Regions from separate parts of the Bradyrhizobium sp. Cp5.3 genome, predicted to be linked through region 2. Evidence: riboswitches for the same ligand, from Rfam matches in the RefSeq annotation. Region 2 holds a riboswitch; each other region holds the start of a gene.
The links. A riboswitch is a leader RNA that binds a small molecule or an ion and turns the genes downstream of it on or off. The one in region 2 is predicted to bind cobalamin.
Positions count from the first base shown of each region.

Region 1: linked by a shared signal. The riboswitch ahead of K289_RS0106585 (TonB-dependent siderophore receptor) and the one ahead of K289_RS0132465 (ribonucleoside-diphosphate reductase subunit alpha) in region 2 are both predicted to bind cobalamin.
Region 3: linked by a shared signal. The riboswitch ahead of K289_RS51845 (TonB-dependent siderophore receptor) and the one ahead of K289_RS0132465 (ribonucleoside-diphosphate reductase subunit alpha) in region 2 are both predicted to bind cobalamin.

Region 1 covers NZ_AUFA01000003.1:268,166-275,667, forward strand. The annotation lists gene K289_RS43975 (ATP-binding protein) at 1-2,561, shown strand, start outside; gene K289_RS43980 (response regulator) at 2,554-2,988, shown strand; cobalamin riboswitch at 3,042-3,239, shown strand; gene K289_RS0106585 (TonB-dependent siderophore receptor) at 3,349-5,421, shown strand; gene K289_RS0106590 (hypothetical protein) at 5,474-6,055, shown strand; gene K289_RS0106595 (hypothetical protein) at 6,052-6,348, shown strand; gene K289_RS43985 (CbtB-domain containing protein) at 6,345-6,536, shown strand; gene K289_RS0106605 (CbtA family protein) at 6,547-7,317, shown strand.
Region 2 covers NZ_AUFA01000036.1:52,509-60,010, reverse strand. The annotation lists gene K289_RS47960 (DUF2235 domain-containing protein) at 1-181, opposite strand, end outside; gene metE (5-methyltetrahydropteroyltriglutamate--homocysteine S-methyltransferase) at 1,359-3,686, opposite strand; cobalamin riboswitch at 3,789-3,992, opposite strand; gene K289_RS0132470 (hypothetical protein) at 4,227-4,778, shown strand; cobalamin riboswitch at 4,784-5,004, shown strand; gene K289_RS0132465 (ribonucleoside-diphosphate reductase subunit alpha) at 5,121-7,502, shown strand, end outside.
Region 3 covers NZ_AUFA01000039.1:23,163-30,664, forward strand. The annotation lists gene K289_RS0133230 (cobyrinate a,c-diamide synthase) at 1-97, shown strand, start outside; gene cobA (uroporphyrinogen-III C-methyltransferase) at 94-828, shown strand; gene cobF (precorrin-6A synthase (deacetylating)) at 822-1,571, shown strand; gene cobT (nicotinate-nucleotide--dimethylbenzimidazole phosphoribosyltransferase) at 1,586-2,638, shown strand; gene K289_RS0133250 (histidine phosphatase family protein) at 2,642-3,214, opposite strand; cobalamin riboswitch at 3,285-3,486, shown strand; gene K289_RS51845 (TonB-dependent siderophore receptor) at 3,602-5,956, shown strand; gene K289_RS0133260 (PepSY domain-containing protein) at 5,967-7,385, shown strand; gene K289_RS0133265 (MFS transporter) at 7,372-7,502, opposite strand, start outside.

The sequences.
Region 1 (7,502 bases), on a different contig from region 2:
GGTTCGGGGCCGAGTTTCCGCCCGGCGTCTGGGACCAGAGCCCGCGGCAGGCGGCCGTGATCCCGATCCCGGCGCGCGGCGAGACTGCACGCAAGGGCGTGCTTGTCGCGGGCCTCAATCCGTTCCGCCTGTTCGACGACGATTACCGCCGTTTCCTCGAGCTCGCCGCCGGCGAGATCGGCGCGAGCCTCGCCAACGCGCAGGCCTATGAGGAGGAGCGGCGGCGGGCCGAGGCGCTGGCCGAGATCGATCGCGCCAAGACTGCATTCTTCTCCAACATCAGCCACGAATTCCGCACGCCCCTGACCCTGATGCTGGGACCGATCGAGGATGCGCTCAACGACACCTCGCAGACGGTGCTGCATCCGGTCCAGCGCGAGCGCCTCGACACCGCGCATCGCAATTCGCTGCGGCTCTTGAGACTCGTGAACAGCCTCCTCGATTTCTCCCGTATCGAGGCGGGTCGGGTACGTGCCAGTTTCGCGCTGACCGATCTTGCCGCCTTCACCGCGGAGCTCGCTTCCAATTTCCGCTCGGCGACCGATCGGGCAGGCCTGCGCCTGACCATCGCCTGTCCGGCGCTGCCGCAGCCGGTCTACATCGATCGCGAGATGTGGGAGAAGATCGTCCTCAACCTGATCTCGAACGCGTTCAAGTTCACGTTCGAGGGCGAGATCACGGTGGAGATGCGCGCAAGCGGCGACGGGACTGCGGCCGAGTTTAGGGTGCTCGACACCGGAACGGGCATCCCCACCCATGAGCTGCCGCATCTGTTCGAGCGCTTCCATCGTATCGAGGGGGCGAGGGGACGGACGTTCGAGGGCAGCGGCATCGGCCTTGCGCTGGTTTACGAGCTGGTGAAGCAGCACGGCGGCGCCATCATGGTCGACAGCGATTTCGGCCGCGGCAGCACCTTCACTGTGACCATCCCGTTCGGGCGCGCGCATCTTGCCGCCGAGCAGGTCGCCGAATGCGCGATCGCGTCGCTGCCGATCGGAAGCCGCGTCGAGGCCTATGTCCAGGAGGCGCTGCGTTGGCTTCCGCACGACGCGACCGAGACGGATCTGCGTGGCGACCTCGCCCTCGAGAGCGCATCGGAGACGCCGGACGCGTTGACGAGCGACGGTGGCGAGCGGATCATCCTGGCCGACGACAATGCCGACCTGCGCGACTACGTCAAACGGCTGCTCGACGCGCAGGGCTATCGGGTCGAGGTGTTTTCCGACGGGCGGGGGGCCCTCGAGGCCGCTCGGCGGCAGCGGCCCGACCTCGTTCTTTCCGATGTGATGATGCCGCGTCTCGACGGCATCGGGCTGCTCGCCGAACTGCGCGGCGATGGTCAGCTGCGGGGATTGCCCGTCATCCTGTTGTCGGCGCGGGCCGGCGAGGAGGCGCGAGTCGAGGGCCTCGAGGCCGGGGCCGACGACTACGTCAACAAGCCGTTTTCGGCGCGCGAATTGCTGGCACGCGTGCGCGCCAATCTGCAGCTGGCGCGGATCCGGCGAGAGGCCGAAGAGACGCAGCGCCAGCAGGCGGCGCGGCTGGAAGCCGTGGTCAACACGGTGCCAACGGCAGTGTGGTTCACGCACGATCGGAGCGCCGAGCACATCTTCGGCAATGCCTATGGTGCGCGCCTGCTGCGGGTCCGGCCCGATGCGAACATGTCGCTGTCGGCACCGCCGCCCGAGCGTCCGGCCTGCCGCATCTTTCGCGACGGCCGCGAAGTTGCGGCGTCCGAGTTGCCGTTGCAGCGCGCCGCGCGCGGCGAGGAGGTCGGCAACGAGGAGCTGGAGATCCGCTTCGCCGACGGCGGGTCCGCAACCGCGATCTTCCAAGCCTCGCCGATCGTCGATGTGACCGGACAGTTTCAGGGCGCGGTCTGCGCAGCCATCGACATTTCCGAGCGCAAGCGCCAGGAACGCCATCGCGAGTTGCTCGTCAACGAGCTCAATCACCGCGTCAAGAACACGCTGACCACCGTGCAGTCGTTTGCGCTCCAGACCCTGCGCAATGCCCCGAGCCTCGGCGAGGGGCGCAGGGCCTTCGACGCCCGCCTGATCGCGCTCTCGAAGGCGCACGACGTACTGGTGCGGGAAAACTGGGAGTCGGCGGAATTGCGCGAGGTCGTGATCGAAGCCCTCGGCGCCTACGCCGAGGGGGCCGACGGCAGGATCGCGATCGCCGGTCCCGACTTGCGGATCAAGCCTACGGCGGCGCTCGCGATCTCGATGGCGCTGCATGAGCTCGCGACCAATGCGGTGAAGTACGGCGCGTTGTCCCGAGGCTCTGGAAAGATCCAGGTCGGATGGGACGTCGGCGAGCATTTCGAGCTGCGCTGGATCGAGCGCGGCGGTCCCACCGTTGTGGTCCCGTCGCGACGCGGCTTCGGTACGCGATTGATACAGCAGGGCCTTCCCCACGAATTCGGCGGCGCGCAGGTCGAGCTGGGGTTCGAGCGCGAGGGCGTCGTCTGCGTCATTCGCGCGCCGCTGCACGAAATCCGCGCCAATTTTGCCGCGCATGATGAAGCCACCGCTGACGGAGGGAATGACGATGTCTGAAATCGATCTCGCCGGTCAGCGGGTCCTCGTCATCGAAGACGAGGCGTTGGTCATGATGTTGCTTGAGGACAGCCTTCTCGACGCCGGGTGCGAGATCGCCGGCGTCGCCGCGCGCATCGACGATGCGCTCGAGAAGGCCACCTCGTTCAGCTTTGACGTCGCCGTCCTCGACGTCAATCTCAACGGACGGCAGACCTTCGACGTGGCGCGCCGCATTGCGGAGCGCGGCATTCCCCTCGTCTTCGCAACCGGCTACGGCGCTGCGAGCCTGCTCGCGAATTTTCACAACGTTCCGATCCTGCAGAAGCCGTTCCAGCAACAGGATCTTGAGGCCGCGCTACGTCTTGCGATCTCGAGGCGACCGGGCGAGGGCAATGTCGTCGCGCCCTGGGAGGACCTTCATTCGATCGATGAGCCTCGTCAGTAACGTGCGACAACGGCGCCATGCGACGATCGGATTGACTCCGGCTCTGGAGAGCCGGTAACATTCTCGCCGACGGTTCTCCTCACGGAGATCAAAAGGGAACGTGGTGCGGGGTTGTCCCAACGCCACGGCTGCCCCCGCAACTGTAAGCGGCGAATCTTTCGTCATATGCCACTGGGAATCTCGGTCCTGGGAAGGCGACGCAAGGTAGCGACCCGCGAGCCAGGAGACCTGCCGTCAGCCGTGGTCGCACGCGAAGATGTCGGTCGGGGAGTACAGACATTAGCTTCACCGGAGCAATAGCTCCGTCGTGAAACCTCGTTCGCTGTGACGTGCCACTGACGTCTCGCCGAGGTTCTAACTGTGTCCCTTATTGTCTTTGCCGCTAGGCGCTTTCGCGCCGGCCTTCTCGCGTCCGTTTCTCTGCTGTCTCTGGATTTCTCTGCCGCTTTTGCGCAGCAATCGGCGTCACCCGATCTGTTGCCTCCGGTCGAGGTCGTGCCGTCCAGACCAGTCGCGGGCATCGTGCAGTTGCCTCCCACAGCTCCGCTGCGGTCACGCCCACGGCGCGAGGCGCTCAAGCCGCCTCAGGCACCCGCGTCAGCGACGCCAATCACTGCATCGCCACTCGTGATTAGCCCGACCGGCATTGCGACACCGGCGGGACAGGTGGCAAGCTCAGTCACCGTGATGACCGAACGGGATATCCAGACCCGGCAATACCGCACCGTGCCCGACGTTCTGAACACGGTGACGGGATTGAACGTGGTGCAGACCGGCGGGCCGGGCGGACAGACCTCGGTGTTCATGCGCGGCACCAATTCCAACCACACCAAGGTGTTCGTGGACGGAATTGACGTTGGCGATCCCTCAACGCCGAACGAGGCCTTCGATTTCGCGCATCTTTTGACCGCCGACATCCAGCAGCTCGAAGTACTGCGCGGGCCGCAGAGCGGCCTCTACGGCTCGGACGCAATCGGCGGCGTCATCTCGATAGTCACCCAAAAAGGCGAGGGGCCGGCACGCGCGACGGCGTCGATCGAGACCGGATCGTTCAACACGTTCAACCAGACCGTGGGCCTGCGCGGCGCGCAGGACAACTTCAACTATGCTTTCAATGTGGCGCATTTCCATGCGGGCGACATCCCCGTAACACCGCTTCAGTTGCTGCCCCCGGGGCGGAAGGCGAACGGCAACAACTACGACAACATGACCTACTCGACCAAGCTCGGGCTCGACATCAACGAGAACTGGTCCGTCAACAGCGTCGTTCGCTATACCGACGCGAGTTTGCTGTTCACCGGCGACGGCGGCTTTCCGAGCACGCCGAACGCCGCGCAAAGCACCCATGCGGTCCAGCAGCTCTTCAACCGCGACGAAGCGGTCTGGTCGCTGCTCGACGGCGGCATCAGGAATTATTTCGCTGTGAACTATGCGAGCAGCCGCAGCACCGACATCGGCCCGGAAGATCCACTCGCGACAATCACGACCGGCGAGCGCATCAAGTACGACTGGCACGTCGTTACCGAGCTCACGCGGGGCAACAATCTCGTCGTCGGCGCGGAGCAGCAGACCGAGCGGATCGATACGACGGGATTCTCGGCCGAGAACGGCAACAGGGCCGCATTCATCGAATTGCAGTCGGAGTTTGTGAAGCGCTTCTTCCTCGTCACGAACGTCCGCAACGACCACAATGACCAGTTCGGCGAGCGCGCGACCTATCGCGTCGCGCCGGCCCTGATCGTTCCGGTGACCGAGACCAAGCTGAAGGCGAGCTACGGGACTGGCTTCAAGGCGCCCACGCTGAGTGAGCTCTATCAGAATTTCCCGACCTTCGGCTTCTTCGGGAATCCGAACCTGAAGCCGGAGCAAAGCGAAGGCTATGATGTCGGCTTCGAGCAACCTCTCTTCAGCGACCGCATCCGGTTCGGCTCGAGCTATTTCCACAACAGTATCACCAACCTCATCACCACCAACGCCACCTTCACGTCCTATGCGAACGTAAATCTCGCGACGACCGAGGGCACCGAGAGCTTCGTCTGGGCGCAGGTCACGGAGCGCTTTGGCATTCGCGCCGACTACACTTTCACCCGCGCCGTCGATGCCGGAACAGGGCTGCAGCTGCTGCGCCGGCCACAGGAGAAGTGGAGCGCGACAGCGACCTGGATGCCGATCGATCCGCTTATGCTGTCCGCGACGGTGCTCCACGTCAGCGACTGGCGGGATGTCACGCGCGACGGTTCGGTGTCCGGGATCGTTACGCCCGGCTACATGCTCGTCAATTTGCGCGGCGACTATGCGGTCAACGAGGAGGTCAAGGTGTTCACTCGTGTCGATAACCTCTTCAACCTGCACTACCAGAACCCGACCGGATTCCTTGCGCCTGGTCTCGGCGTGTTCGGCGGCATCCGTATTGCGAGCTATGGCGTGAAATAGCGAAGTAGCCGAGGAGAAAAATGTGCTAGAGTTCCCAGCCAGGAGATCATTCATGGCTTTCGACATTCTGCCGTCTCACGCCGACCGATTTCGTCTGCATCCGGTCGAGCCGCGTCATGCGGCGCTGTTCTGCTTCGCGTTGCTGACCGCCGCGTGCGCGCTGGCGAGCTTTGCGCTGGCCTGTGCGACACCGTTTGCGGCGTTTGCCGTGGTGGCGGCGGCGATGCTGCGGCTCGCGCCGGCGCTGCTGGTCGTGAGCGGCGCGTGGCTCGTCAACCAGACCATCGGATTCGGTGCGCTGCATTATCCGGTCGATGTCGGCACCATCGCCTGGGGCTTTGTCATCGGCGGCGCCGCGCTGGTCGCGACCGCGGTGTCGTCGGCCGTTCTCGGCGTGTTGCCGCAGAACCGCAGTCCGCTGGTGCTCGCGCTCACGCTCGTCTGTGCCTACGCCGCCTATGAGCTCGCGCTGTTCGCCGCGACCCCGTTCCTCGGCGGCCAGATGGCCTTCACTGCCGCTATCGTGACCCGGCTCGGGCTGCTCAGCGCCGTCTGGTTGGTCGGCCTCGTCGCCGCCTGTGAAATCGTCCGCCTGATCAATTCGTTCGGGCGGGGACGCGCGATCTCGACTTGAACGCGGAAGTTCACTGGCGCGCCGACATCACGTCCCTGGTCTTTCCGGTCCAGGGACACGGCGCGATCTGCGCCGTGCATCGGGGGGCATTCCGGACCCTGCTCGGCTCGGAGCCCTCGCCAGAGGAGTGCCTCGGCTATTTCCGGCGCTTTGAGGAGGCTTTTCGGGCCGCCGCCGGCGCCAAGATCGCCCGCAAGGCCATTCCGGCGGGTACGAGCCTGCATCTTACCAGTCGCGACATCGCCCGGAAGCTGCTAGAAGACGCCCAAATCGCAAGTGGAGAACAGCTATGAGCCAGCTCACGAATGCCCAGGTTACGCATCTGCCGGTCGCAGCCGGGCAAGTGGGGCGGCTTTCGCAGGCCCTAATGGCCATGGTGCTCGGCGTGTTCATCGTCGGCGTCGTGGGCTTCTCCCACATCGATGTCATCCACAACGCCGCGCACGATGTGCGCCATTCGAACGCGTTCCCCTGCCACTGACCGGGGTGGCATGGGCACGTTTCGCTCGATCGTCTTCTCGTCGGTCATTGCCGGTTTCATCGTTGGTCTCATCGTCACGGTCGCCCAGCAGTTCGGCACCGTCCCCCTGATCCTGAAGGCCGAGGTCTTCGAGAAGGCGGCGGAGACGCACCAGCACGAGCATGATTCGGCGGCGGCGCCGCAGGCGGCTGCGGCCGGCCATGATCATGCGGGGCACAGCCACGCCGACCATGACCATGGCGCCGCGGGCTGGGAGCCGCGGGAGGGGCTGGAACGCAATGCCTACACGGCCGTCGCGAACGTGCTGACCGCGATCGGCTTCGCGCTGCTCCTCGCCGGCTTTTTTGCGGTCCGCAGCGGCGCGACCGGGGAGAGCATTTCCTGGCACGAAGGCCTGTTATGGGGCTTGGCGGGCTTCGCCGTCTTCACAATCGCGCCCGGCCTCGGCCTGCCGCCGGAGCTGCCTGGCGTGCCCACCGCGCCGCTGCTGTCGCGCCAGATCTGGTGGCTGGCCGCAGTGCTGGCGACGGCCGCCGGCCTCGCACTGATCGCCTTTCGCCGCACGGTGCCGGCGGCAATCGCCGGCGTGATCCTGCTGACATTGCCGCATCTGATCGGCGCGCCGGAGCAGCAGCACGTCGAGACCAACGTGCCGTCCTCGCTGTCGCATCAGTTCATGGTCGCGGTGACGCTGACGAGCCTGGTCTTCTGGAGCCTCCTCGGTTCGCTGACGAGCACGATCTTCGCGCGTTTCGATCGTAACGCGGACCGGCCTGCCTAAGTCCGGTCCGGCTTCGCTGCGCGCCACCGCCGTAGCGCAACGGCTGACCAGATCATCTCGACAAGCCCAAACGGCCAGGCGCCCTGGAGAAAGCCGTAGGCAGCGCTGAGCGCGCAGGCTGGTGGAACCTTGATATCAACGCGGCGGAAGGTCCGAATTGAAAAAACGCGGCTCGGTTCCTCGCC
Region 2 (7,502 bases):
ATGCGCCGCCGAGCATCGCCAGGGGCTTAAAGGACGATGTCCCGACACCATCGTCGTAGCAGGCGACCTGGTCGTCCTTGGTGAGGTCCAGCGCACTGAACATGCGCCAAACGTTGGTCCGCCAAACCTTGGCCGATGAATTTCCTGTGCCGTCGGAGAGGAGCACGATGCGACGCGGCATGATCTTCCTGATCTAAAATGAGTCCGCATAAGGCCGGAGTTAAATACAATATATGGTTGAATTTGAACGTTTGCTCGACCTAGAGTCAAGGGGCCATTCTCGCTGTGGAGGCTGCATCCCAGCGTGGATCGTTTGCAGGCTCGTTTTTGCGTTCGATGCAGTTTCTCTTCATTGTTCTTGCCAAATCGCTTTTTTGCCGCGCTAAATAAGCCCAGCGCTGAATCCCGAGGCGACCACCCACTCGAGCAACGCGCCCAATCGTGCGATCTCGCCATTGCTGCCTCAGCAGGAGTGTGCGTTGCCGGCGCGAATTGGTATTTGGTGGTGCCGTTGCTGGTCCTATTTCTTCTCAACGGCCTCATTCTCGAGAATGAAGTTATTTGGAAGCTGACGCTGACTGGAACGCATGGAGGGGGCATTTCCGCATTTTTGGCTGTGGCTTCCGGCAGGCGGTCCCCGAAAAGCCGCCGATTGAGCTGTTCATTTTCTCCATGATCGGAATGTTGGTGAATACCGTCGGAGATTCTCGCGCGCAAAAGCGGAGAGTGTATGCATCGCATCGCCTTGCGGTCTTGGTGGACGAGTCCACTCGTCAAAGCCGCAGCAAGGCAATTTGCACGAGTCAGGGAGCCTCGATTTAGGGCTAGCCAAACCCACCGGCAGCTTCGGTCTGCCGGAGATGCATGAGCGGCGCGTCAATGCCGTGAATCGCGACGCGAGTTCTTTAGGACGCCGCCGCTCGAGGTGAGGGCCCATCTGAGCGAGCTGGCCGGCGACCTTCTGGAATTTCGTGAGACCGCGGAGGCGATCGAGTACAGGCAAACGCTCAAGGTGCAAACCTCGACCGCAGCCCAGCTTAGCACCAGTTGATTCAATGGCAGGCGCTGTCCATATCGACGGCGCCACAAGTTCTCGGGACGTGCTCTTTTCCTGAGTGCGTAGGTCCTGGTGACCGGCTGCTGTCGCGTCGGCCACGTAGGTGTTGAAGCGGCGCGTGACCGCCACAGGAAAAATCGTAGCCCGGCGGATCATCATCGTCCGGGGCGAACACAACATTGTTCTCGCCCCGGACGTTAGGCGTCGGTCGACCATGCCGGGGCTGGTCTTGTGCGCGGCGTAGAGCTGTCACGGCCTACAGGGGGACTGATCCCGATGATGCATCCGCACTCCCCCTTGTTCAAGACACGGTGCGAAGCTCGCGAGCGGCTGCGACCATGTTAACGAGAGCGGGACGCACCTCCTCCCAACGTCGCGTCTTCAGGCCACAATCAGGATTGATCCAGAGTTGGGAGTCTGAAATCCGTTCCCTTGCCAGGGTGAGCAGATTTTTCATCTCCAATATGTCCGGCACACGCGGCGAATGGATATCGTAGACACCCGGTCCGATTTCGTTGGGATATTTGTAAACCCTGAATGCATCGAGCAATTCCATTTTTGAGCGGGATGTCTCGATGGAAATGACGTCAGCGTCCATAGCGCCGATCGCATCAATGATGTCGTTGAACTCGGAGTAGCACATGTGGGTGTGGATCTGGGTCTCGTCGCGAACGCCCGACGAGCAGATGCGGAAGCTGTCCACAGCCCAATCAAGATAGGTCTTCCATTCTGATTTGCGCAGAGGCAGCCCCTCGCGAAGCGCCGCCTCGTCGATCTGTATCATGCCTGCTCCCGCAGCTTCGAGGTCGTGAACCTCGTCTCGGATGGCGAGCGCGATTTGGCGGCATGCCTCGCTTCGAGGAATATCGTCGCGGACGAAGGACCAGTTCAGGATGGTCACCGGTCCGGTCAGCATTCCCTTCATGGGCGTTTCCGTGAGCGATTGCGCGTATTGCCACCACTCGACCGTCATTGGCTTGGGTCGCGAGACATCGCCAAACAGGATTGGCGGCCGAACGCAGCGCGAACCATAGGACTGCACCCAGCCATGGTTGGTGAAGGCGAAGCCGGAAAACTGCTCGCCGAAATATTGCACCATGTCGTTGCGCTCGAACTCACCATGCACCAGCACGTCAAGGCCAATATTCTCCTGCCACCGGACCGCGCGCGCGGTCTCGTTCTGGAGGAACGTCGTGTAGGCAGCGTTGCTGAGCGTCCCACGGGTATGCGCTGCGCGCGCATTCCGGACCGCTGTCGTCTGCGGGAATGAGCCGATGGTCGTCGTTGGAAACGCCGGCAAATTGAAGCGCTGGTGTTGCGCCTCCGCACGCTTCGCAAACGGGCTGTTGCGGCGACGCAGGCTCGCATCGATTGCGGCGACACGCTGCGCCACTTTCGCATCGTGAATGCGGGGCGAACCCTTACGTGCGGCGGCGGCAATGTCAGATTCCTTCAGAGCCGTACCGCACGACTTCCGGCCGCCCGAGAGCGCCGCTCCCAGTGTTGCCAATTCCTCGATCTTTTGGACGGCGAAGGCGAGCCAGCTCTTGATCTGGGGATCGAACTTTTCCTCCAGGCCAAGATCGATCGGCACATGCAGGAGGGAGCAGGATGGCGCGATCTGCACGCGATCCCGCCCTAGCGCGTCGATCACGGGTTCGAGCCGATCGAGAACGCGATTAAGATCCGCACGCCAGATGTTACGCCCGTCGATCACGCCGAGCGAGATCACGCGATCGCGGGACAAGGCGGCAAGATCTGACAATTGCTCCGGGGCGCGGACGAGATCGAAGTGCAGGCCCGTGACAGGAAGCCCGAAGGCAGTATCGCGGTTTTCGCCGAGCGCACCGAAATAGCTCGCCAACATGATCTTGATCTGCGGCACGGATCTTGCGATCTCGGTGTAGGCGGAGCGGAGCGCGGCCTGAGCGGCAGCGTCCAGATCGAGCACAAGGCAGGGTTCGTCGATCTGGACCCAGTCCGCGCCCTGCTGGGCAAGTTCGCGAAGGACATCGACATAGACCGGGAGCAACCGCTCCAGCAGCGAGAGCGGTTCGAAGTCCGGTTCCTTGCTCTTGGCGAGCTTGAGGAATGTGACGGGTCCGATCAATACCGGCCGCGTCTGATAGCCGAGCGACTTTGCCTCTTCGTATTCCTCAATCGGTTTGCGTGAGGCGAGGCTGAATTGCTGATCGCGGCGCAGCTCCGGGACCATGTAATGGTAGTTGGTGTCAAACCATTTCGTCATCTCCTGCGCCGGTACGCCATGACCGTGGTGCGCATGCCCGCATGACGCTTCAGTTGCGTTAGCATCCGCGCCGCGCGCCATGGCAAAATAGGTTGCAAGCGGCACCGGGCCGTTTTTCCAGCCATAGACGTCCGGAATGGCACCGACCATCACGGACGTGTCGAGCACTTGGTCGTAGAACGAAAAGTCGTTCGAAGGAATCACGGTGACGCCGAGCCTTTTCTGCCGCGCCCAATTCGCAGCGCGCAGCGCCATGCCGGCCTCGATCAGCGAGGGTTCGTCCGATGCGCCAGACCAAAAGCGCTCGAGCGCGAATTTCAGCTCGCGTCGCGGACCGATACGAGGTGTGCCGAGAGTTGCAACAGGAAGAGACAGAGACATAGCATCAACCCCGTGGTTGGGGGCAGAGGCCGTGGCGGACGCATGCAGGGAAAGTCGCGCGAGCGACGGCTGCCTCGCGTACCACCGGGACACCCCGCCCGTGGACGAATATTTCGTCGGGGCAGGTCTCCTGGCTCGCGGGTCAATGTCGCTGTCTGGCCTTCCCGAAGCTGTATGGGCTTCAGTGACTTGAGTTGGACAGCGGCTCGCCGCTTACAGTTGCGGGGGCAGCGCCGGCATCGCACCGGCTTCCCTCTTAGCTCCGGATCAAGCGGGATCCGGAGAACCTCGACGCTTTCGATTATCTGCAAGACGGCCGCGCCGTCAACCTCTCACATGTGCGCGTCTGAACGGCGATCTGGACAGTGGAGACGTCCGACAGTTTCGCGACGGTGTAACGCTACTCGTCCTCAACTCTGCGTCTTCGAAACTCAATCGGCCCAAGTTGGTAGGTGTGCAAGCGTCCGAACCGTCAGTAACACGATGTTCCTTGTTGGCTATCCTTCGTCGCTGCCGCTTTCCTTGCGCCATAGGTCGAGCATGAACACGATCACGTCTCAGCATCTTGACCTGGCCTGCGTCGTAACGACGCGAGTTGTCGGATTTTCTCCCGCTACGAACCTGACGTGCGGCAGCAGGCAAAGGGCCGGCATCGCCATTCGGCTCGTCAAGTCGACTTTCCGCCAGAGACTCAAATGCGTGGTGAGCGAGGTTCCATGTGGCATCTCGATAGCCTTTCCGGAGGCGACTGAGGCCGATATCATGGACGTTTGCGCCTTTGCCGAGCAGAGACTGCAGCGGCTCCAACAGGAACCGCTCACGACGAAAATGGTCGAGGAGATTCTATCCGTCACTCCGGCAGAGCTTCGTTGCTTGACCAAGCAGGGCAGGATTCCACCCGTGGGTCGCGCCTTTTTCAGCCAGGGCAGGAAGCAGGTTGGCGTGTTTGTGTATGCGCCGGAGGTGATCTGCAAACTCGCCAAACAGTCGGACCAGATTTCCGAATGGCGTCGTGCCGCTGGAACGGCGGCAATGCCCTCCCACAGAAAATCGTCGCTCGCGCGCCAATCGGCCGTTGACACTTTCGAGTAAATGTCACTAGATATAGAGGTCACGGTTCCACTATTTCGCAAGATTTGGTGGCTAAGAGGGAAGCCGGTGAACTGCGTTTCGACGCGGAATTCCGGCGCTGCCCCCGCAACTGTCAGCAGCGAGCTGCTTCCGAACATCGTCACTGAGGTCATTAAAGGCCTCGGGAAGGCGGGAAGCATGCGACGACCTGCGAGCCAGGAGACCTGCCGCGACGACCTGAACGTCCACGGGCGGGGTGTCCCGGCGGTCGCTTGCATGCACCGTCCGGCACATGTCTGCCGGCGTTTCTGCGGCGCCCTCCTTTGCCCCGTTCGATAGCAACATGCATCACGGGGACCTTTGATGTCTTTGAACCTCCACGACGCGGAAATCGCTTCCGCTCCCATCATCCAGCTGCGTCCGGAATCGCTCGCGGGCACGCCAAGCGAGCCCGCCATGCAGATCATCCGTCGCAACGGCAAGGTAACGCAATTCGATTCGGCCAAGATCGCGGTTGCGATGACGAAAGCGTTTCTCGCCGTGGAAGGCAACACAGCAGTCGCCTCGCGCCGCGTGCATGAGAGCGTCGAGCACTTGACCGCTGATGTCGTAGCTGCGCTGACGCGCCGAGCTGGGGAGGGGCGCACGTTTCACATCGAGGATGTGCAGGACCAGGTCGAACTCGCGCTGATGCGCCGCGAGAATCACAAGGTCGCGCGCGCCTACGTGCTCTACCGGGAAGAACGGGCCCGCAAGCGCGCCGAAGCCGAGGCTGCGGCTCCGAAGGCCATCTCAAGCCAGCCTTCGCTCCACATGCTCCGCGACGACGGCAGCAACGTGCCGGTCGATATGGCCCGCCTCACCGCTGTGATCGCGGAGGCCTGCAATGGATTAGACGCGACCGATCCTGCGGCTGTGCTCGTCGAGACCACACGCAATCTATATGACGGCATCAGCCGCAACGAGCTTGCGCTTGCGCCGATCATGGCGGCACGCTCCCTGGTGGAGCAAGAGCCCAACTACGCCTATGTCAGCGCGCGTCTGCTGCTGGACAAGCTGCGCGGTGAAGTTCTCACCTATGTGCATCGGCAGCCGACGGAAGCGAGCCAGGCCGACATGGGCAGTCGCTACGCAGACTACTTCCCGGTCTATATCAAGACCGGCATCGCCGCCGAGCTGCTCGATCCCGAGCTGACCCGGTTCGACCTCAACAGAATCTCAGCGGCCCTGAAGCCGGAGCGCGATCTGCAATTCCAGTTCCTGGGCCTGCAGACGCTTTACGACCGTTACCTTCTTCACGTCTCCGGCAACCGTATCGAGCTGCCGCAAGCGTTCTTCATGCGGGTAGCTATGGGGCTTGCGCTCCGCGAAATCGACCGCGAGACCAAGGCAATCGAGTTTTACGATCTCCTGTCATCTTTCGACTTCATGGCTTCGACGCCGACGCTGTTCAATTCAGGCACGCCGCGTCCGCAGCTTTCATCTTGCTTTCTGACAACGGTAACCGACGAGCTCGACGGCATCTTCAAGTCGATCAAGGACAACGCGCTGCTCGCAAAATATTCGGGGGGTCTTGGCAACGACTGGACCCCGGTGCGGGGCCTGGGCGCGCACATCAAGGGCACCAATGGCGAAAGCCAGGGCGTGGTGCCGTTCCTCAAGGTCGCCAACGATACGGCGATCGCAGTCAATCAGGGCGGCAAGCGCAAAGGCGCGGTCTGCGCCTATCTTGAGACATGGCACGTGGACATCGAGGAGTTCCTCGATCTGCGCAAGAACACAGGCGATGATCGCCGCCGCACCCACGATATGAATACCGCGAACTGGGTCCCGGACCTCTTTATGCAGCGGGTGGAGGCCGACGGCGAATGGACTCTGTTCTCTCCAGACGAGGCGCCCGACCTGCATGATCTGTACGGAGAAGCGTTCAAGACCATCTATGAAGAGTATGAGGCCAAGGCCAAGGCCGGCAAGATGCGGATCTTCAAGACCGTCCGCGCAACCGACCTTTGGCGGCGCATGCTGACGATGCTGTTCGAGACTGGTCATCCCTGGATCACCTTCAAGGATCCCTGCAACCTCCGCTCTCCGCAACGGCACGCCGGCGTGATCCACTCTTCAAATCTTTGTACCGAAATCACGCTCAACACCGCAGCGGATGAAGTTGCCGTTTGCAATCTCGGTTCGATCAATCTGCTTGCCCATGTGGGACGGGAGGGCATCGATCATGCCAAGCTGAAGCGGACGGTCGAGACGGCGATGCGGATGCTCGACAACGTGATCGACCTCAACTTCTACACCATCCCGGAGGCGCGCCGCTCCAACATGCGCCACCGACCGGTCGGTCTCGGCCTGATGGGCTTCCAGGAGGCATTGCATGTCCAGGGCATCGCGATCGCGTCGGAAGCGGCGGTCACCTTCGCCGACGTCAGCATGGAAGCCATCTCGTTCCATGCGATTGACGCTTCATCCGATCTTGCGATGGAGCGAGGCCCCTATGCCAGCTTCGAAGGCTCGCTATGGTCGAAAGGGATTCTGCCGATCGACTCCATCCAGCTCCTCGCTGAGGCCCGCGGCGGGCTCGATCTCGACCGCTCCTCCAGGCTTGACTGGCACGGCCTGCGCCAGAAGGTGGTCGCATGCGGCATGCGCAATTCGAACGTTATGGCGATCGCGCCGACGGCAACTATCTCCAATATCTGTGGCGTGTCGCAGTCGATCGAGCCGAGCTACCAGAACCTGTTC
Region 3 (7,502 bases), on a different contig from region 2:
CGTGCGCGACGCCACCGGTGCGGTCATTGCCGAGACCGGCTCGCGCCGCGGTCGAGCCACGGGTACGTTTTTCCATTTGATCGCGGAGGACCGGTGAGCGGCTTCGTCTCTTTCGTTTCCGCCGGTCCCGGCGATCCCGAGCTCCTCACGGTGAAGGGAGCGGCGCGGCTGCGCGAGGCCGACGTCGTGCTCTATGACGACCTTGCCTCGGGCGCGATCCTCGATCTCGCCCGGCCCGGCGCCAATCTCGTTGCGGTCGGCAAGCGGGCGGGGCGTCCCTCGACCAAGCAGCAGCATGTCAATCGTCTCCTGGTCGACTATGCCGCGACCGGTGTGCGCGTGGTGCGGCTGAAGTCGGGCGATGCTGGAATATTTGGCCGGCTCGAGGAGGAGATCGAGACGTTGCGCGCGGCCGCCATCGGCTACGAGATCATCCCCGGCGTCACGTCGGCCTGCGTTGCGGCTGCGGAGGCCGGCATTCCCCTGACGCGGCGCTACACCTCGCGCAGAGTCCAGTTCGTCACCGGAGCTGACGTTACCGGTGAGTTGCCCGCGAATCTCAACTGGGCGGCGCTGGCTGATCCGGAGGCGACGACAGTGGTCTATATGGGCCGGCGGACGTTCCCGGATCTCGCCGCGAAGCTGATCGCGCATGGGCTCGCGGCGAACACGCCGGCGCTATTTGCCGAATCCCTCGGTCGCCCGGACGAGCGGCTCGTGCGTACCACCATCGCTGAGCTGGCCGCGCAGCTCGCGCGGGGCGGCGCGGCCACGACGGCAGCCGTCATCGTGTTCGGTGCGCTGGCGGAGGCCGACCCATCGTGTTGAGGCTCTCGCTGATAGGCATCGGTTGCGGCGATCCGCAGCAGCTCACGCTGGCTGCGATCCGTGCCATCAACGCGGCGGATCTCGTCCTGATCCCGCGCAAGGGGACCACGAAATCCGATCTCGCCGACTTGCGGCGGACGATCTGCGCGGATGTGCTCACCAACGACAGGACGCGCATCGCCGAATTCGATCTTCCGGTGCGTGACGCAAGCGAGGCGGACTACCGCAAGGGCGTCGACAATTGGCACGCTTCCGTTGCCGCAGCCTGGTCGCAGACGATCGCAGATCGTCTTGGAAGCGACGGCCGTGTCGCGCTGCTGATCTGGGGCGATCCCTCGCTCTACGATTCCTCGCTGCGCATTGCGCGCCGGCTCGAACCGCTGCCGAAGATCGAGGTGGTCCCCGGTATCACCTCGATTCAGGCGCTGTGCGCGGCGCATGCGCTGCCGCTCAACGATATCGGCGAACCCTTTCTGGTCACGACGGGGCGGCGCCTACGCGAAGGCGGCTGGCCGATAAGCGCCGATACCGTCGTCGTGATGCTCGATGGCGGTGCGGCGTTTCAGTCGCTCGATCCGCACGGCTTGCACATCTGGTGGGGCGCCTATCTCGGCATGCCTGATCAAATCATCATGTCCGGCGCGCTCGCTGACGTCGGGCCGCGCATCGTCGCCGCCCGGCAGCAGGCGCGCGAACGCCATGGCTGGATCATGGACAGCTACATTCTCAAACGCAGACCGTGACGCAGAGAGGCAGCATGCTTCCCGAATGGGTTTACCGGAAATGCCCCGATATCTCCGCTGTCCATCGCGACGCGGCGATCGCGCGCGAGGCGCAACTGACGAAACCGACCGGCGCGCTCGGCCGGCTCGAGCAGCTCGCGATCGAGCTCGCCGGTCTCCAGGCGACCGAGCAGCCGCGCGCAGGCGGCGTGCCGATCATCATCTTCGCCGGCGATCACGGCATCGTCGCGCAAGGTGTCTCGGCCTATCCGCAAGCGGTGACCATCGCGATGATGGCGAACTTCGCATCTGGCGGTGCCGCGATCTCGGTGCTGGCGCGCGAGCTTGGTTCGAACCTTGAAGTGGTCGACGCCGGCACGCTGGCGGAGGCTGAGATGGCGGGTGTCGTCGCCGACAAGCCGCGCAAGGGAACGCGCGACTTCAGCGTGGAAGCCGCGCTCGAGCCTTCTGAGCTGACGTTTGCTTTCGAAGCCGGCCAGCGCGCGGTCGTTCGTGCGGAGGCATCAAGGCCCGATCTGCTGATCCTCGGAGAAATGGGCATCGGCAACACCACGACGGCGGCGGCGATTGCCGCTAGCCTGCTCGGCGTGAGTGCTGAGGAGATTGCCGGCAGCGGCACCGGCGTCGATGCGGCCGGTCGCGCACATAAGGCCCGCGTGATCGATGCGGCGCTGGCGCGCCACGGGCTTGCTGGTGCGTCGCCCGAGAAAATTCTGTGCGCCGTCGGTGGCCTCGAGATCGCGGCCATTTGCGGCGCGATCATCGCCGCCGCGCAGCGCCGCATTCCGGTGCTGATCGATGGCTTCATCGTCTCGGTTGCTGCGCTGGCGGCTGTGCGCCTCAACCCGTCATGCCAGCCATTCCTGCTGCCGTCACATCAATCGGCGGAGCAGGGGCACCGGCTGGTTCTGCGCGCGCTGAACGTCCAGCCGCTGATCATGCTCGATCTCAGGCTCGGTGAGGGATCGGGCGCCGCGATCGCGCTGCCGCTGGTGCGGCTCGCGTGCAGCCTTCACAACGGCATGGCGACGTTTGCACAGGCCAATGTGCCGGATCGTCCGGCTTGATGTTCAGCCGGAGCGCTGATTGACGGACACGACGCGCCAGCTCGCCGCGAGCCGGTCGATGCGAGTGAGGGAGAGCGGATCGACGACGAAGCGCAAGGCGGCCTGTGGCGCGAGATCAAGTGCGATGCAGAGCGCTGCGCGGATCGTGCCGGAGTGGACCACGAGAATGGCCGGACCGGGTCCGATCTGCGCGAGGCCCTTCCGGACGCGCGCGACCTGATCCTCAAAGCTTTCGCCGCCCGGCGGCCGTCCGCGCGCGGGGTCGTTCCAGAATTGCGCATAGGCGTCGCCACCTGCCGCGGCGAGCGCGTCGTGGCGCTGGCCGGTCCAAGCGCCAAAATCCTGCTCGCCGAATTCGGGAGCAAGCGCCGGATCGAGCCCTAATGCGCGTGCCGTATCGACTGTCCGGCGCGACGGGCTGGCATAGCTCATGGCATCCGGCGGCAGGCAGCGTCGCAGCGCGTCGATCTGCGTGCGGTCACCGAGATCGGCCGGCGTGTCCGGCGCATGGATCGTGCCCGCGATGCCGTCGACAGCCGCATGACGTATCAGCCAGAGGAAGGTCTCGCCTTCCATGTGATGTCTCCTGAAAGCCACTGCGACAACAACGCCGCAGTTCGCGCACATTGACTCCGCCTGCGTCTTAATCCTAGATGGTCCTGACGGTTTCCCCGAAAGGGGATGAAAAGGGAATGCGGTGCGGGGATGTTTCCCCAATGCCGTAGCTGCCCCCGCAACTGTGAGCGGAGAATCCTTCGTCAGAAGCCACTGGGTCCTCGGTCCCGGGAAGGCGACGAAGCGGTCATGACCCGCAAGCCAGGAGACCTGCCGTCAGCCGTGGTCACACGCGAAAATGTCGGTCGGGGAGTACAGACATTCGGCTTCATCGCAAAGGCCCAAAGGGCCGGAGGTGAGACCTGGTTCGCTGTGACGTGCCACTGACGTCACACCGAGGTTCGGACCATGTCTTCCATCCGCGTCGCGCGCCAGCGCAAATTCCTGCTCGCGACCGCTGCTCTCACATCAATTGCATTCGTCGACATGCCCGCGGCTTTCGCGCAGCAGGTCCGCGATCCGCTACCGCCGGTCGAGGTGACCCCCGCCCAGCCCCGCGGGCCGGCCAAGCCCGCGCGCAGCGAGGGACGGCTTGCGCGCCGTGCCGCGGCGACCAGGCCTGCCGCGGTGCCGGCCTCGCAGAAGCCCGCCGTTCCCACCACGGCGCAGACGCCGCTCAACACCAATGTGGTGGCCGTAAGCGCCTCGCGCCTCGGCCTGACCGTGCGCGAGATCCCGGCGACCGTCGAGGTGATCTCGGCCGAGACCATGCGTGAGCAGGGCTATCGCACCGTGTCGGAGGTCTCCCAGGGCGCGGTCGGCGTCACCTCCGGCGATAATCCGGCCGAGCCGTCGGCCTTCTCGATGCGCGGCTTCACCAACAGCCAGATCAACACGCTCTACAACGGCATCAAGATCGGCCCGCAGAACATGACCTCGCGCATCATGGACACGGCCAATCTGGAGGCCGTGGAATTCGTGAAAGGCCCGGCTTCGGTGATGTCGGGCGAGGGCGCCGCCGGCGGCGCGGTCAATGTCGTCACCAAGCAGCCGCATACTGGACCCGTCCTGAACGAGGCGGATTTTTCCTGGGACTCCCTGAACTCGTTCCGCTCGCATTACGGCTCCGGCGGCAGCACCAATGTCCAGGGCCTCGACTACCGCTTCGACATCAGCCGATCCTCGCTCAACGGCTTTGCCGACGATACCAACACCAGGACGCTCGACGTCTCCGGCCAGCTCAACTACCGCATCTCCGACAGCCTCAAGATCTGGGGCGCGATCGAGTATCGCGAGGACCGCGGAAAAGCCTATTGGGGCGCGCCGCTGGTGCCGATCGCCTTCAGCGGCTCGCACGCGACGAGCGGCATCGTCTCCGGCAATTACATCTCGAACTACAACGGCTCGAATCTCGGGGCGGTCACCATCGACGACCGCACCTTCAACACCAACTACAACGTCCTCGACAACCGCAACGTTGCGCAGGAGGTCTGGCTGCGCGGCGGCTTCGAGCTGAAGCTCGCGCCCGGCCTCACCCTGAAGAGCCAAGCCTACGGCTATGGCGCCGAGCGCACCTGGTTCAACAACGAGGTCGAGGCGTTCAACTCTGGCTCGAACCTGGTCGATCGCGAGCGCTTTTACGTCGCGCATAGCCAGCGGCTGGCCGGTAACATCACCGATCTGACCTGGGATACGAATATCGCAGGTTTCGATAATCGCTTCGTCACAACACTTGCGGTGAGCGATCTCGACTTCGTCCGGCCGGGCGCCGCCAATTTCCCCCACGATCTCGTCACGCTGGTCGATCCCGTGCGCGGCTATTACGGCCTGCTCACGACGCAGCAGCAAACCGCGCGCATCGACAACGAGGCGCTGTCGTTCGAGGACCGGCTGAAGCTCACGCGCAGCTTTGCCCTGGTCGGCGGCCTCCGCGTCGAGCATATCGGGCTCGACCGCAACTCGACCGACGTGAATGGCCTCGAGAAGGCGAACTTCCCGTTCTCGAAATCCTGGGTGCCGGTGACGGGCCGCATCGGCTACACTTGGGACGCTGTTCCAGGCCTCACCTTCTTCAGTCAGTACGCCACCGGCGCGGACGTCTCGGCCAACAATATCTTCCTGCTCGTGCCGACCCAGCCGCTCGATCTGACGACCTCGCGCACCTATGAGACCGGTGTGAAACATTTGTTCTGGGACAACAGGGCGGAGTGGTCGTTCTCGGCCTACGACATCCTGCGCAAGAACGTCTATGCCGCGGCCGGCGGCATGCAGCTCAACATCGCCGGGCGCCAGGAGTCGAAGGGCGTTGAACTCGCGGCGTCGGTCCGCCCGATTGATCCGCTGCGACTGTGGGGCAACATCGCCTATGTCGATGCGCGTTACGCCGATTGCAATTTCGTCGGCGGCTCGTTCTCCGGCAACACCCCGCCGAACGTGCCGCGCATCGTCGCCAATGCGGGAGCGTCCTACCGCTTCTTCACACCCTTGCCGGTCGAGCTCGGAATCGTCGGCCGCCATGTCGGCGACCGCTTCAACACCGATGCAAACGTCGTGACGCTGAAGGCCTACACCGTGGCCGACGTCTATGCCTTCGTCGACATTCCCAGGACGGTGTTCAATGCCGTCGACCAGGCGCGCCTGACCTTCCGCGTGCGCAACATCACCGACAAGCGCTATGCGATCTGGGGCGATCCGTTCTACCCCGATCAGATCCTGCTGGGAGCCCCGCGCACCTACGAGATCTCCGCGGCGTTCAAATGGTGAGCTCCGGCGCATGATGGGTACGATCGTCCTCGTGCATCGCTGGCTCGGTATCGCGTTCTGCCTGCTGTTCGCGATGTGGTTTGCGACGGGGATCGTGATGCACTTCGTTCCGTTTCCGTCGCTGACCGAAGCAGAACGATTTGCAGGCCTCGCGCCGCTCGCTCGCACGCGGGTGACGATCGCGGTTGGCGATGTGGTGACCGCCAGCGGGATCGCGGATGCCGGGCGCGCCCGCTTGATTCAGCGGAGCGATGGTCCGGTATACATCGTCGAGGGTTCGTCGCGGTTGCGCGCCGTCCGCGCCTCCGATGGAACGGATGCGACGGTGACCTCGTCCGATGTCGCGCTCGCCATCGCGCAGGATCACGCCCGCGGGCGCGGGCTCGACGCTACGCGCGCGGCCATCGTCGCGCGCGCGGACTACGATCAATGGAGTGTGCCGAACGGGTTTGATCGCCACCGGCCGTTGTTTCGCGTGGCGCTCGGCGACGCCGCCGGGACGGAGGTCTACGTCTCATCCGGCACCGGCGAAATCGTCCTGGATACGACGCGCAGCGAGCGCGGATGGAATCTTGCCGGCAGTGTCCTGCACTGGATCTATCCGACGGTCCTCCGCAGCAACTGGCCGCTGTGGGATCGTGTGGTCTGGACGCTGTCGCTGTTGGCTCTGATCGCCGCCGTACTCGGCGTGGTGCTCGGGATCGCCCGGATCAAGGTGCCTTATCGCGGATGGCACTCCCTACATCACGTCATCGGCCTTGTAGCGATGGTGTTCCTGCTGACATGGATTTTCAGCGGCTGGCTCTCCATGGATCACGGCCGGCTGTTTTCGCGCGGGCAATTGACCGTTGCCGAAGCCGACGCAGCGACCGCCGCGACGAACTGGACCGCCGCCGCATCGCTCGATCGTGTGCCGCCATCGGCCTTCGCCCGCGAGGTCGAATGGCTCTCCTTCAACGGCAAGCTCTATCGGCGCGACCGGATCGCGCTCGATAAGCAGGTCTTGTTCGGGGCGGACGAAGGCGATCGCGATCGGCCGACCGGATTCCTCGGTGTGCACAAAGTTCAGGAATTTGTCGCCCGCCTTGCCACCGGCTGCAACGCACCGTCAGTCCTTGCGCACAATGACGACTATCCCGCTCAGTCCAGCATGCCCGATGCGTCCGTCTATCGGGTCAGCTGCAATGACGTCTGGTTCGACATCGACGGCGCTGACGGCCGTGTGCTGCAGCGGCTCGATGCGTCGCGACGGGCCTATCGCTGGCTCTACAGCGCGCTGCACACGTTCGACTTTCCGATCCTGATGGCGCATCCGTCGCTGCGCGAGGGCTTGATCGTCGGGCTCTGTGCGCTCGGGTTCCTGTTCTCCATCACTGGCATCGTCATCGGGTGGCGCCGGCTGCGTCGCTCCTTCGCTATTTCGCCGTGACCGTGCGCGCCGAAAGCGTGACGAGGCACATCAGCGCTGCGAGCATCCAGAATGCCAGCGGCAGACCGCCGGCATGGGCGATGAAGCCGATTCCGGCGGGGCCGACGAGAATGCCGG